Regions from separate parts of the Paenibacillus sp. FSL M7-0896 genome, predicted to be linked through region 3. Evidence: a T-box and tRNA genes for the amino acid it is inferred to sense, from the RefSeq annotation. Region 3 holds a T-box; the other regions hold tRNA genes.
The links. The T-box of region 3 lies ahead of metG (methionine--tRNA ligase). A T-box ahead of a tRNA ligase gene usually reads a tRNA of that ligase, here a tRNA-Met.

Region 1 (3,252 bases), 2.2 Mb from region 3:
AGGGGTGCCTCGGTAGGGTGAATAGCCCGAGGGGGCCGCAGTGAAAAGGCCCAAGCGACTGTTTAGCAAAAACACAGGTCTGTGCGAAGCCGTAAGGCGAAGTATACGGGCTGACGCCTGCCCGGTGCTGGAAGGTTAAGGGGAGCGGTTAGGAGCAATCCGAAGCTGTGAACCGAAGCCCCAGTAAACGGCGGCCGTAACTATAACGGTCCTAAGGTAGCGAAATTCCTTGTCAGGTAAATTCTGACCCGCACGAATGGCGTAACGACTTGGGCGCTGTCTCAACGAGAGATCCGGTGAAATTTTAATACCTGTGAAGATGCAGGTTACCCGCGACAAGACGGAAAGACCCCATGGAGCTTTACTGCAGCTTGATATTGAATTTGGGTACGATCTGTACAGGATAGGTGGGAGCCGTGGAGGCAGGAGCGCAAGCTTCTGCGGAGGCGCCGTTGGGATACCACCCTGATCGTATCTAGGTTCTAACCTAGTGCCCTTATCGGGTACGGGGACCGTGTCAGGCGGGCAGTTTGACTGGGGCGGTCGCCTCCTAAAGAGTAACGGAGGCGTTCAAAGGTTCCCTCAGAATGGTTGGAAATCATTCGCAGAGTGCAAAGGCATAAGGGAGCTTGACTGCGAGACCTACAAGTCGAGCAGGGACGAAAGTCGGACTTAGTGATCCGGTGGTACCGCATGGAAGGGCCATCGCTCAACGGATAAAAGCTACCCTGGGGATAACAGGCTTATCTCCCCCAAGAGTCCACATCGACGGGGAGGTTTGGCACCTCGATGTCGGCTCATCGCATCCTGGGGCTGAAGTAGGTCCCAAGGGTTGGGCTGTTCGCCCATTAAAGCGGTACGCGAGCTGGGTTCAGAACGTCGTGAGACAGTTCGGTCCCTATCTGTCGTGGGCGCAGGAAATTTGAGAGGAGCTGTCCTTAGTACGAGAGGACCGGGATGGACGTACCGCTGGTGCATCAGTTGTTCCGCCAGGAGCATGGCTGAGTAGCTACGTACGGACGGGATAAGCGCTGAAAGCATCTAAGCGTGAAGCCCCCCTCAAGATGAGATTTCCCAGTATGTAAGACCCCTTGAAGACGACGAGGTAGATAGGTTGGAGGTGGAAGTGCAGCAATGCATGGAGCTGACCAATACTAATCGGTCGAGGGCTTATCCAAAAGTTACCCCAAAAAGTGAAGATGAAGCTGACGAAGCGGATTCCGAATACTTTCCGGGGGCCCCGTAAGAAGGGCAAACGCAGATTCGTTTCGGATTCAGTTTTCAGGAATCAAATTCCTGAAGCATTTACGCTGTAAATGCCCGTTTGGTGGCGATAGCGGAGGGGTTCCACACGTACCCATCCCGAACACGACCGTTAAGCCCTCCAGCGCCGATGGTACTTGGACCGAAGGGTCCTGGGAGAGTAGGACGCCGCCAAGCGGACCATCCACACACATTGTGGTATTTTTTTTGCCCTGATTGGTTACATATTCCCTGATAGCTCAGTTGGTAGAGCACTCGACTGTTAATCGAGTTGTCACAGGTTCGAGTCCTGTTCGGGGAGCCATATGGAGAGGTGTCCGAGTTTGGCCGAAGGAGCACGATTGGAAATCGTGTAGGCGCCACAAGCGTCTCGAGGGTTCGAATCCCTCTCTCTCCGTAGCAATACTTTTTACACAGCATGGCTCGTTGGTCAAGGGGTTAAGACACCTCCCTTTCACGGAGGTAACATGGGTTCGAATCCCATACGAGTCACCATTTTTTTGGAACTGATACATGGAGGCTTAGCTCAGCTGGGAGAGCATCTGCCTTACAAGCAGAGGGTCGGGGGTTCGAACCCCTCAGCCTCCACCATCTATCTTAACCGAATAGATAATATTCAATGACGCGGGGTGGAGCAGCCCGGTAGCTCGTCGGGCTCATAACCCGAAGGCCGCAGGTTCAAATCCTGCCCCCGCAACCAATTTGGAACCGTGGTGTAGTTGGCCTAACATGCCTGCCTGTCACGCAGGAGATCGCGGGTTCGAATCCCGTCGGTTCCGCCATTTTTAATGGCTTAAGGGATGAGAATTCCCTGGGTTCGTTGAAGCATAGGCATCGAAAGGAATACTTCGCAATCTCGTAACGGAGTGAAGAGTATCCCGCCCTGTTCCGCCATTTTAATTGGTATTAAGACATGAGGGATTGAGCATCCTATATCTCGAAGTATAGAGTATCCATCCGATTCCGTAGTATTTTGCTAATTATAATATTGGGGATTAGCCAAGCGGTAAGGCAACGGACTTTGACTCCGTCATTCATAGGTTCGATTCCTATATCCCCAGCCATCTTTTTTGGATTGTTTCTCTTATGAGAGCCATTAGCTCAGTTGGTAGAGCACCTGACTTTTAATCAGGGTGTCGAAGGTTCGAGTCCTTCATGGCTCACCATTTTCTTGTAACGTGTGCGCGTGTGGCGGAATGGCAGACGCACCAGACTTAGGATCTGGCGTTTCACGACGTGGGGGTTCAAGTCCCTTCACGCGCACCATGTTTTTGCGGACGTGGCTCAGCGGTAGAGCATCGCCTTGCCAAGGCGAGGGTCGCGGGTTCGATTCCCGTCGTCCGCTCCATATAGATTTTGCGCCCTTAGCTCAGCTGGATAGAGCGTTTGACTACGAATCAAAAGGCCGGGAGTTCGAATCTCTCAGGGCGCGCCATATATTGCTTCATTGAATTATCTAAGTGTCCGTCAGATTCGAACGAGTTCGTTGGAGCATAAGCTTCGATAGCACAACTTCGCAATCGGATGCGTAGCATCCGTATCTCTCAGGGTGCGCCATTATTACTTCACTGATTTAACTTTTTTATTAACGGGATGTAGCTCAGCTTGGTAGAGCACCTGGTTTGGGACCAGGGGGTCGCATGTTCAAATCGTGTCATCCCGATATTTCATTTCACCTGTGCGGGTGTAGTTCAATGGTAGAACTTCAGCCTTCCAAGCTGATAGCGTGGGTTCGATTCCCATCACCCGCTTATATCTGTATCACATGAGTCCGTCATCCCTATGGGGAAGGCGGACTTTTTTTGCTATTTGGAAATGTATGCGAAAAACAGAACACATTGGGCTGATATAAGTGCGCGTGTCCCATTGTATGCGAAAGTCCGAATACAATCGCTCCTTTGCGATGAAAGGATGGGGCCCCATGCTCCACAGCTCGTAACATTGTTTAGAATTCCTGCAAGAAATGCAGCAATACTGCCCAATAGAAGC
Region 2 (3,252 bases), 3.4 Mb from region 3:
AAAAGCCTCTAGCCAGGAGAAGGTGCCCGTACCGCAAACCGACACAGGTAGGCGAGAAGAGAATTCTAAGGCGCGCGGAAGAACTCTCGTTAAGGAACTCGGCAAAATGACCCCGTAACTTCGGGAGAAGGGGTGCCTCGGTAGGGTGAATAGCCCGAGGGGGCCGCAGTGAAAAGGCCCAAGCGACTGTTTAGCAAAAACACAGGTCTGTGCGAAGCCGTAAGGCGAAGTATACGGGCTGACGCCTGCCCGGTGCTGGAAGGTTAAGGGGAGCGGTTAGGGGTTAAACCCGAAGCTGTGAACCGAAGCCCCAGTAAACGGCGGCCGTAACTATAACGGTCCTAAGGTAGCGAAATTCCTTGTCAGGTAAATTCTGACCCGCACGAATGGCGTAACGACTTGGGCGCTGTCTCAACGAGAGATCCGGTGAAATTTTAATACCTGTGAAGATGCAGGTTACCCGCGACAAGACGGAAAGACCCCATGGAGCTTTACTGCAGCTTGATATTGAATTTGGGTACGATCTGTACAGGATAGGTGGGAGCCGTGGAGGCAGGAGCGCAAGCTTCTGCGGAGGCGCCGTTGGGATACCACCCTGATCGTATCTAGGTTCTAACCTAGTGCCCTCATCGGGTACGGGGACCGTGTCAGGCGGGCAGTTTGACTGGGGCGGTCGCCTCCTAAAGAGTAACGGAGGCGTTCAAAGGTTCCCTCAGAATGGTTGGAAATCATTCGCAGAGTGCAAAGGCATAAGGGAGCTTGACTGCGAGACCTACAAGTCGAGCAGGGACGAAAGTCGGACTTAGTGATCCGGTGGTACCGCATGGAAGGGCCATCGCTCAACGGATAAAAGCTACCCTGGGGATAACAGGCTTATCTCCCCCAAGAGTCCACATCGACGGGGAGGTTTGGCACCTCGATGTCGGCTCATCGCATCCTGGGGCTGAAGTAGGTCCCAAGGGTTGGGCTGTTCGCCCATTAAAGCGGTACGCGAGCTGGGTTCAGAACGTCGTGAGACAGTTCGGTCCCTATCTGTCGTGGGCGCAGGAAATTTGAGAGGAGCTGTCCTTAGTACGAGAGGACCGGGATGGACGTACCGCTGGTGCATCAGTTGTTCCGCCAGGAGCATGGCTGAGTAGCTACGTACGGACGGGATAAGCGCTGAAAGCATCTAAGCGTGAAGCCCCCCTCAAGATGAGATTTCCCAGTATGTAAGACCCCTTGAAGACGACGAGGTAGATAGGTTGGAGGTGGAAGTGCAGCAATGCATGGAGCTGACCAATACTAATCGGTCGAGGGCTTATCCAAATTTCTAAGACGCAGATTCGTTTCGGATTCAGTTTTCAGGCGATCAAGCCTGATATGTATATTCCCTGATAGCTCAGTTGGTAGAGCACTCGACTGTTAATCGAGTTGTCACAGGTTCGAGTCCTGTTCGGGGAGCCATATGGAGAGGTGTCCGAGTTTGGCCGAAGGAGCACGATTGGAAATCGTGTAGGCGCCACAAGCGTCTCGAGGGTTCGAATCCCTCTCTCTCCGTAGCAATACTTCTTTGAATAGGGATGAGAACCCTAAGTGGTTCGTTGGAGCATAGGCTTCGTTAGCACTGCTTCGCAATCTCGTAACGAAGTGAAGAGTATCCCTCTCTCTCCGTAGCAATACTTTTTACACAGCATGGCTCGTTGGTCAAGGGGTTAAGACACCTCCCTTTCACGGAGGTAACATGGGTTCGAATCCCATACGAGTCACCATTTTTTTTGAACTGATACATGGAGGCTTAGCTCAGCTGGGAGAGCATCTGCCTTACAAGCAGAGGGTCGGGGGTTCGAACCCCTCAGCCTCCACCATCTATCTTAATCGAATAGATTTTGTTCAATGACGCGGGGTGGAGCAGCCCGGTAGCTCGTCGGGCTCATAACCCGAAGGCCGCAGGTTCAAATCCTGCCCCCGCAACCAATTTGGAACCGTGGTGTAGTTGGCCTAACATGCCTGCCTGTCACGCAGGAGATCGCGGGTTCGAATCCCGTCGGTTCCGCCATCTTTTCAAAATTACTTTTATGGCTCGGTAGCTCAGTCGGTAGAGCAAAGGACTGAAAATCCTTGTGTCGGGGGTTCGATTCCCTCCCGCGCCACCATACACAACTTAATATGCCGGTGTAGCTCAATTGGTAGAGCAACTGACTTGTAATCAGTAGGTTGGGGGTTCAAGTCCTCTCGCCGGCACCATACCGTGGAGGCTTAGCGAAGTGGCCAAACGCATCAGACTGTAAATCTGCTCACGTACGTGTTCGGTGGTTCGAATCCATCAGCCTCCACCATTTTTTAGGGGCATAGTTTAAAGGTAGAACAACGGTCTCCAAAACCGTTGGTGTGGGTTCAATTCCTGCTGCCCCTGCCAAGTAATTTCATATAAAAGAATCATATGGCGACCGTGGCGAAGGGGTTAACGCACCGGATTGTGGTTCCGGCATTCGTGGGTTCGAGACCCATCGGTCGCCCCATTTCTTTTATAAGAATTACATAGCAATACAACTTAAAAGCTTCACATGGCGACCGTGGCGAAGGGGTTAACGCACCGGATTGTGGTTCCGGCATTCGTGGGTTCGAGACCCATCGGTCGCCCCATTTTCTTTTAAAAAATATATTGGGGATTAGCCAAGCGGTAAGGCAACGGACTTTGACTCCGTCATTCATAGGTTCGATTCCTATATCCCCAGCCATTATATGCGGACGTGGCTCAGCGGTAGAGCATCGCCTTGCCAAGGCGAGGGTCGCGGGTTCGATTCCCGTCGTCCGCTCCATTTCATGTGGTGCCATAGCCAAGTGGTAAGGCAAAGCTCTGCAAAAGCTTTATCCCCAGTTCAAATCTGGGTGGCACCTCCATTATTTTTTTGGAAATTATATATGTATACGCCGGCGTGGCGGAATGGCAGACGCGCTCGACTCAAAATCGAGTGGGAAACCGTGGAGGTTCGAGTCCTCTCGCCGGTATTATTTTTAGTAAGAACAGCCCATTAGATTTTTCATCTAATGGGCTGTTCTTATTTTTCTGGATCATTTCCCCTACCGCAAAAGTTCCTCCAGTCGCCAACTCCGCCGGCCGGTCATGGATAACGAGCGCCACCGGGAGTTCCTTGGCTTCGATCCTAGCAAGACAACACTGCGTGATTTTAGTTTATCCCGAATTACTACACGGTGATGTCTCCGCACCAGCGAATGATTCCTTCTTTTATGGTTTGAATTGGATTTGGA
Region 3 (3,252 bases):
AACGAAGCTTTACAGATTTACATTGCCAACTACATGGACAAGATACATCATACCCCCAAGAACTCCGGCAAGGACAAAATACGCGGCCCCATATCTCCAGCGGGTAGCAGCCGGTACTTCATAGTACTTGTCATTGTCATATACCGTGAAGCTGATCTCACAGGTCATCTTCATCTGCAGGCTGGCATCCACATACAGCTGATCGAGCTGCACGACTTTGACTTTTCCGATCAGCGACTGCACCGGCATGGTCGTCGTTCCATAGTAATCCAGGTTATCCCAGCGTACGCCGACAAACTGCTGGCGGTTCAAATCACTGTAGGTGGTGAACGGCAGCTCCCGCTTATGCTCGGGGCCGGGGATCAGATATCCTTGCTCCTGCAGATCCCCGATGGGGATCAGGAAGCTTTTGAGCACAGTATGCATCTGATTCTTCGTCCGCCGGCTGATGTACTTCTTATACATATCATAAGCGAACATTACCCAGATGATGGAGAACAGGATGGATTTCAGATAAATAATTACAGCCAGGCCGCCAACGAGCCCTACCAGCCATAACCAGCGTGTTACCGCCGTGGCAATTCGCCCCCCATCCAGCGGATGGATCGGCAGCAGGTTAATCAAGTTAAGCAAGAACCCGACGTATGCCAGCGAGTATAACAAAGGACTATGATAATAATAAGCCGCTCCGAATACTACAACCGCACCAATACTCCCGAGTATAGGGCCGCCAAAAGCTACATAAGCTTCCTGTCTGGCATCCAGCGGCTGCCGCTTCATCGTAATGAGTGCACCCATAAACGGAATAAACAGAGGCGCGCTCACCGGCAGCCCAATCCGCTTGGCAGCGATCACATGGCCGATCTCATGAACGAACATTAAGGCAACGAAGCCCACCGCGAATTGCCATGGCGAGATCAGGGCATAAGCCCAGATCGATACCATCATGGAGATCAGCGGACCTGCGATTTTCCCGAGCTTGAGCAGAGAGATAATGGCCTTTCCCTTGAGCAGCAGCAGTACCGCCCCGCTGCCCAGCCACCCCCATGCCCCCGAGCTTTTTTTCTCCTGTTTGTTTTCCTGCAATAGTCTCAATCTCCTTTTGATCACTGTGTCGCTTCACTTCCAGGCCAGGATCAGGCACTCCTCTGCTTCCCGTTAGCCCTTACTCTCTACTGTCGCACAGGAGTGCAGTGGATTGCAAATAGACTTACGGTGTTGACAAATCTCCCGGCCTGCGTATATGATATCCAGTAATTAGGATAACCACAATAGCTGCGAAGAGAAAGAGTACCCTGGCAATTCTTCCACAGAGAGCTCCGGATGCTGAAAAGGAGCAAAGAAAACCCTCGGGAATATGGTCTCAGAGCTGCGCATCGAAGCCCGCATCGCCGGGACGTAGGCTGCGCCGGAACCCGCATCCGTTAGCATGCTAGGGTATACCCGCTTTAATCTGCGGACGTACCTGAAGAGGTGGATGCTGCGAGGCATTGATGAATTTGGGTGGTAACACGTGAGCACAGGCTCTCGTCCCTTTAGGGGATGAGTGCCTTTTTTGCGTTCACATCATTTGAGGAGGAGAGAAATATGACTAACATTTTTATTGGAGGGGCTTGGCCTTATGCCAACGGCTCCCTGCATCTGGGCAGACTCGCCAGCATTCTTCCGGGAGATATTCTGGCCCGCTACCACCGTGCTAAAGGTGATGCTGTGCTCTATGTATCCGGCAGTGATTGTCACGGTACCCCCGTTGCTGTACAGGCGGCGCAGGAGGGTGTAGCCCCGGGTGAATTCGCCAGCCGGTATCATGAGGAGTTCGCCGCTTGCTTCCGCGCCATGGGCTTCACTTATGACTTGTATACCCGGACCGATCAGGCACATCACCACAATACGGTGCAGGAGCTGTTCCTTAAGCTGCTGGATCACGGGTATCTGTACCAGAAATCGAGTCTCCAGTGTTATTGTGAGCAGGACCAGCGCTTCTTGCCGGACCGTTATGTTCATGGCCTCTGCCCGGTATGCGGACAGCAGGCCCGGGGAGACCAATGCGATTACTGTTCAACGATTCTCGATCCGGTGGATCTGCTGGAGCGCACATGCGCCCTCTGCGGCTCTACGCCTGTGCTGCGCTCTACTCAGCATTACTATCTGTCGCTGTCCAGCTTCCAGCAAGCACTCACAGAATATACTGATTCCGCGCAGGGCTGGAGAGACAATGCCGTCCGTCTAACCCGCAGATATCTGCAGGAAGGCCTGCAGGACCGCGCAGCAACACGCGATCTGGACTGGGGCGTGGATGTCCCCACCCCAGGCTTCGCAGACAAAAAAATCTATGTCTGGATCGAAGCGGTCAGCGGTTATCTGTCGGCCAGCAAGCAATGGGCCGCCGAGACGGGGGGCCGCTGGGAGGATTTCTGGTCTGTAGCGTCCGCACAAGATAACGATGGGCAGCCGCCTATAACCGCTTACTATGTGCACGGGAAGGACAATATTCCTTTTCACAGCCTAATCTGGCCTGCTATCCTGCTTGGAGCTGAGGAACTACATCTGCCGGACCGGATCTTCTCTTCTGAATATCTGACCCTGGAAGGGCAGAAATTCTCCACCAGCCGCAACTGGGCGGTCTGGGTGCCGGATATTCTCAGCCGGTATGACCCGGACTCGGTCCGTTATTTCCTGACTGCGAACGGTCCCGAGAAGCGGGATGCCGACTTCTCCTGGAGAGAGTTCATCTACAGCCATAACAGCGAGCTGCTGGGCGCATTCGGCAATTTCGTCAACCGCAGCCTCGTATTCGTGAATAAGTTCTGGAACGGCAGAGTTCCAGATGGAGTCTTGGATAAAGCATGGGTTAGCAGTCTGGACCAGCTGTATAAGGAGGCAGGAAGGCTGACCCAAGCCGGACACTTCAAGGAGGCCCTGGAATTCATCTTCTCGCATATCCGCCAGGCCAATAAGTATTTCGATCAGCAGCAGCCGTGGCTCCAGATCAAGCATGATCCTGCAGCCGGGGCTAACACGCTGTACACCTGTGTTCAGATTATTGCCAATCTGTCTAACCTGCTGAACCCGTTCCTCCCCTTCTCCTGCGAGAAGATTAGAGGCTTCCTGTCCATAGAACAGCCCGTATGGCACCCGGTATCCGTCCTGGCAGAGCAGCCTATATTGGAGCTTGAGCTGCTGTTCGAGCGGATAGATGTAGAGCGCATAGAGGAGGAAATAGAGCGGATGAAAGACAAAAGCGTCCTGCCT

Region 1: it encodes a tRNA-Met, which carries the amino acid that the T-box ahead of metG (methionine--tRNA ligase) is inferred to sense. The anticodon was not compared.
Region 2: it encodes a tRNA-Met, which carries the amino acid that the T-box ahead of metG (methionine--tRNA ligase) is inferred to sense. The anticodon was not compared.

Annotation. Positions count from the first base shown of each region.
Region 1 covers NZ_CP150250.1:631,549-634,800, forward strand. The annotation lists rRNA gene MKY12_RS02600 (23S ribosomal RNA) at 1-1,178, shown strand, start outside; rRNA gene rrf (5S ribosomal RNA) at 1,324-1,440, shown strand; tRNA gene MKY12_RS02610 (tRNA-Asn) at 1,492-1,567, shown strand; tRNA gene MKY12_RS02615 (tRNA-Ser) at 1,571-1,660, shown strand; tRNA gene MKY12_RS02620 (tRNA-Glu) at 1,684-1,758, shown strand; tRNA gene MKY12_RS02625 (tRNA-Val) at 1,779-1,854, shown strand; tRNA gene MKY12_RS02630 (tRNA-Met) at 1,887-1,963, shown strand; tRNA gene MKY12_RS02635 (tRNA-Asp) at 1,968-2,045, shown strand; tRNA gene MKY12_RS02640 (tRNA-Gln) at 2,253-2,327, shown strand; tRNA gene MKY12_RS02645 (tRNA-Lys) at 2,354-2,429, shown strand; tRNA gene MKY12_RS02650 (tRNA-Leu) at 2,446-2,529, shown strand; tRNA gene MKY12_RS02655 (tRNA-Gly) at 2,537-2,611, shown strand; tRNA gene MKY12_RS02660 (tRNA-Arg) at 2,622-2,698, shown strand; tRNA gene MKY12_RS02665 (tRNA-Pro) at 2,853-2,926, shown strand; tRNA gene MKY12_RS02670 (tRNA-Gly) at 2,944-3,014, shown strand.
Region 2 covers NZ_CP150250.1:6,211,685-6,214,936, reverse strand. The annotation lists rRNA gene MKY12_RS26820 (23S ribosomal RNA) at 1-1,308, shown strand, start outside; tRNA gene MKY12_RS26815 (tRNA-Asn) at 1,371-1,446, shown strand; tRNA gene MKY12_RS26810 (tRNA-Ser) at 1,450-1,539, shown strand; tRNA gene MKY12_RS26805 (tRNA-Glu) at 1,677-1,751, shown strand; tRNA gene MKY12_RS26800 (tRNA-Val) at 1,772-1,847, shown strand; tRNA gene MKY12_RS26795 (tRNA-Met) at 1,880-1,956, shown strand; tRNA gene MKY12_RS26790 (tRNA-Asp) at 1,961-2,038, shown strand; tRNA gene MKY12_RS26785 (tRNA-Phe) at 2,060-2,135, shown strand; tRNA gene MKY12_RS26780 (tRNA-Thr) at 2,151-2,226, shown strand; tRNA gene MKY12_RS26775 (tRNA-Tyr) at 2,233-2,318, shown strand; tRNA gene MKY12_RS26770 (tRNA-Trp) at 2,325-2,398, shown strand; tRNA gene MKY12_RS26765 (tRNA-His) at 2,426-2,501, shown strand; tRNA gene MKY12_RS26760 (tRNA-His) at 2,550-2,625, shown strand; tRNA gene MKY12_RS26755 (tRNA-Gln) at 2,646-2,720, shown strand; tRNA gene MKY12_RS26750 (tRNA-Gly) at 2,727-2,801, shown strand; tRNA gene MKY12_RS26745 (tRNA-Cys) at 2,810-2,883, shown strand; tRNA gene MKY12_RS26740 (tRNA-Leu) at 2,913-2,991, shown strand; gene MKY12_RS26735 (monooxygenase) at 3,189-3,252, opposite strand, start outside.
Region 3 covers NZ_CP150250.1:2,790,562-2,793,813, reverse strand. The annotation lists gene MKY12_RS11680 (site-2 protease family protein) at 10-1,086, opposite strand; T-box leader at 1,269-1,538, shown strand; gene metG (methionine--tRNA ligase) at 1,588-3,252, shown strand, end outside.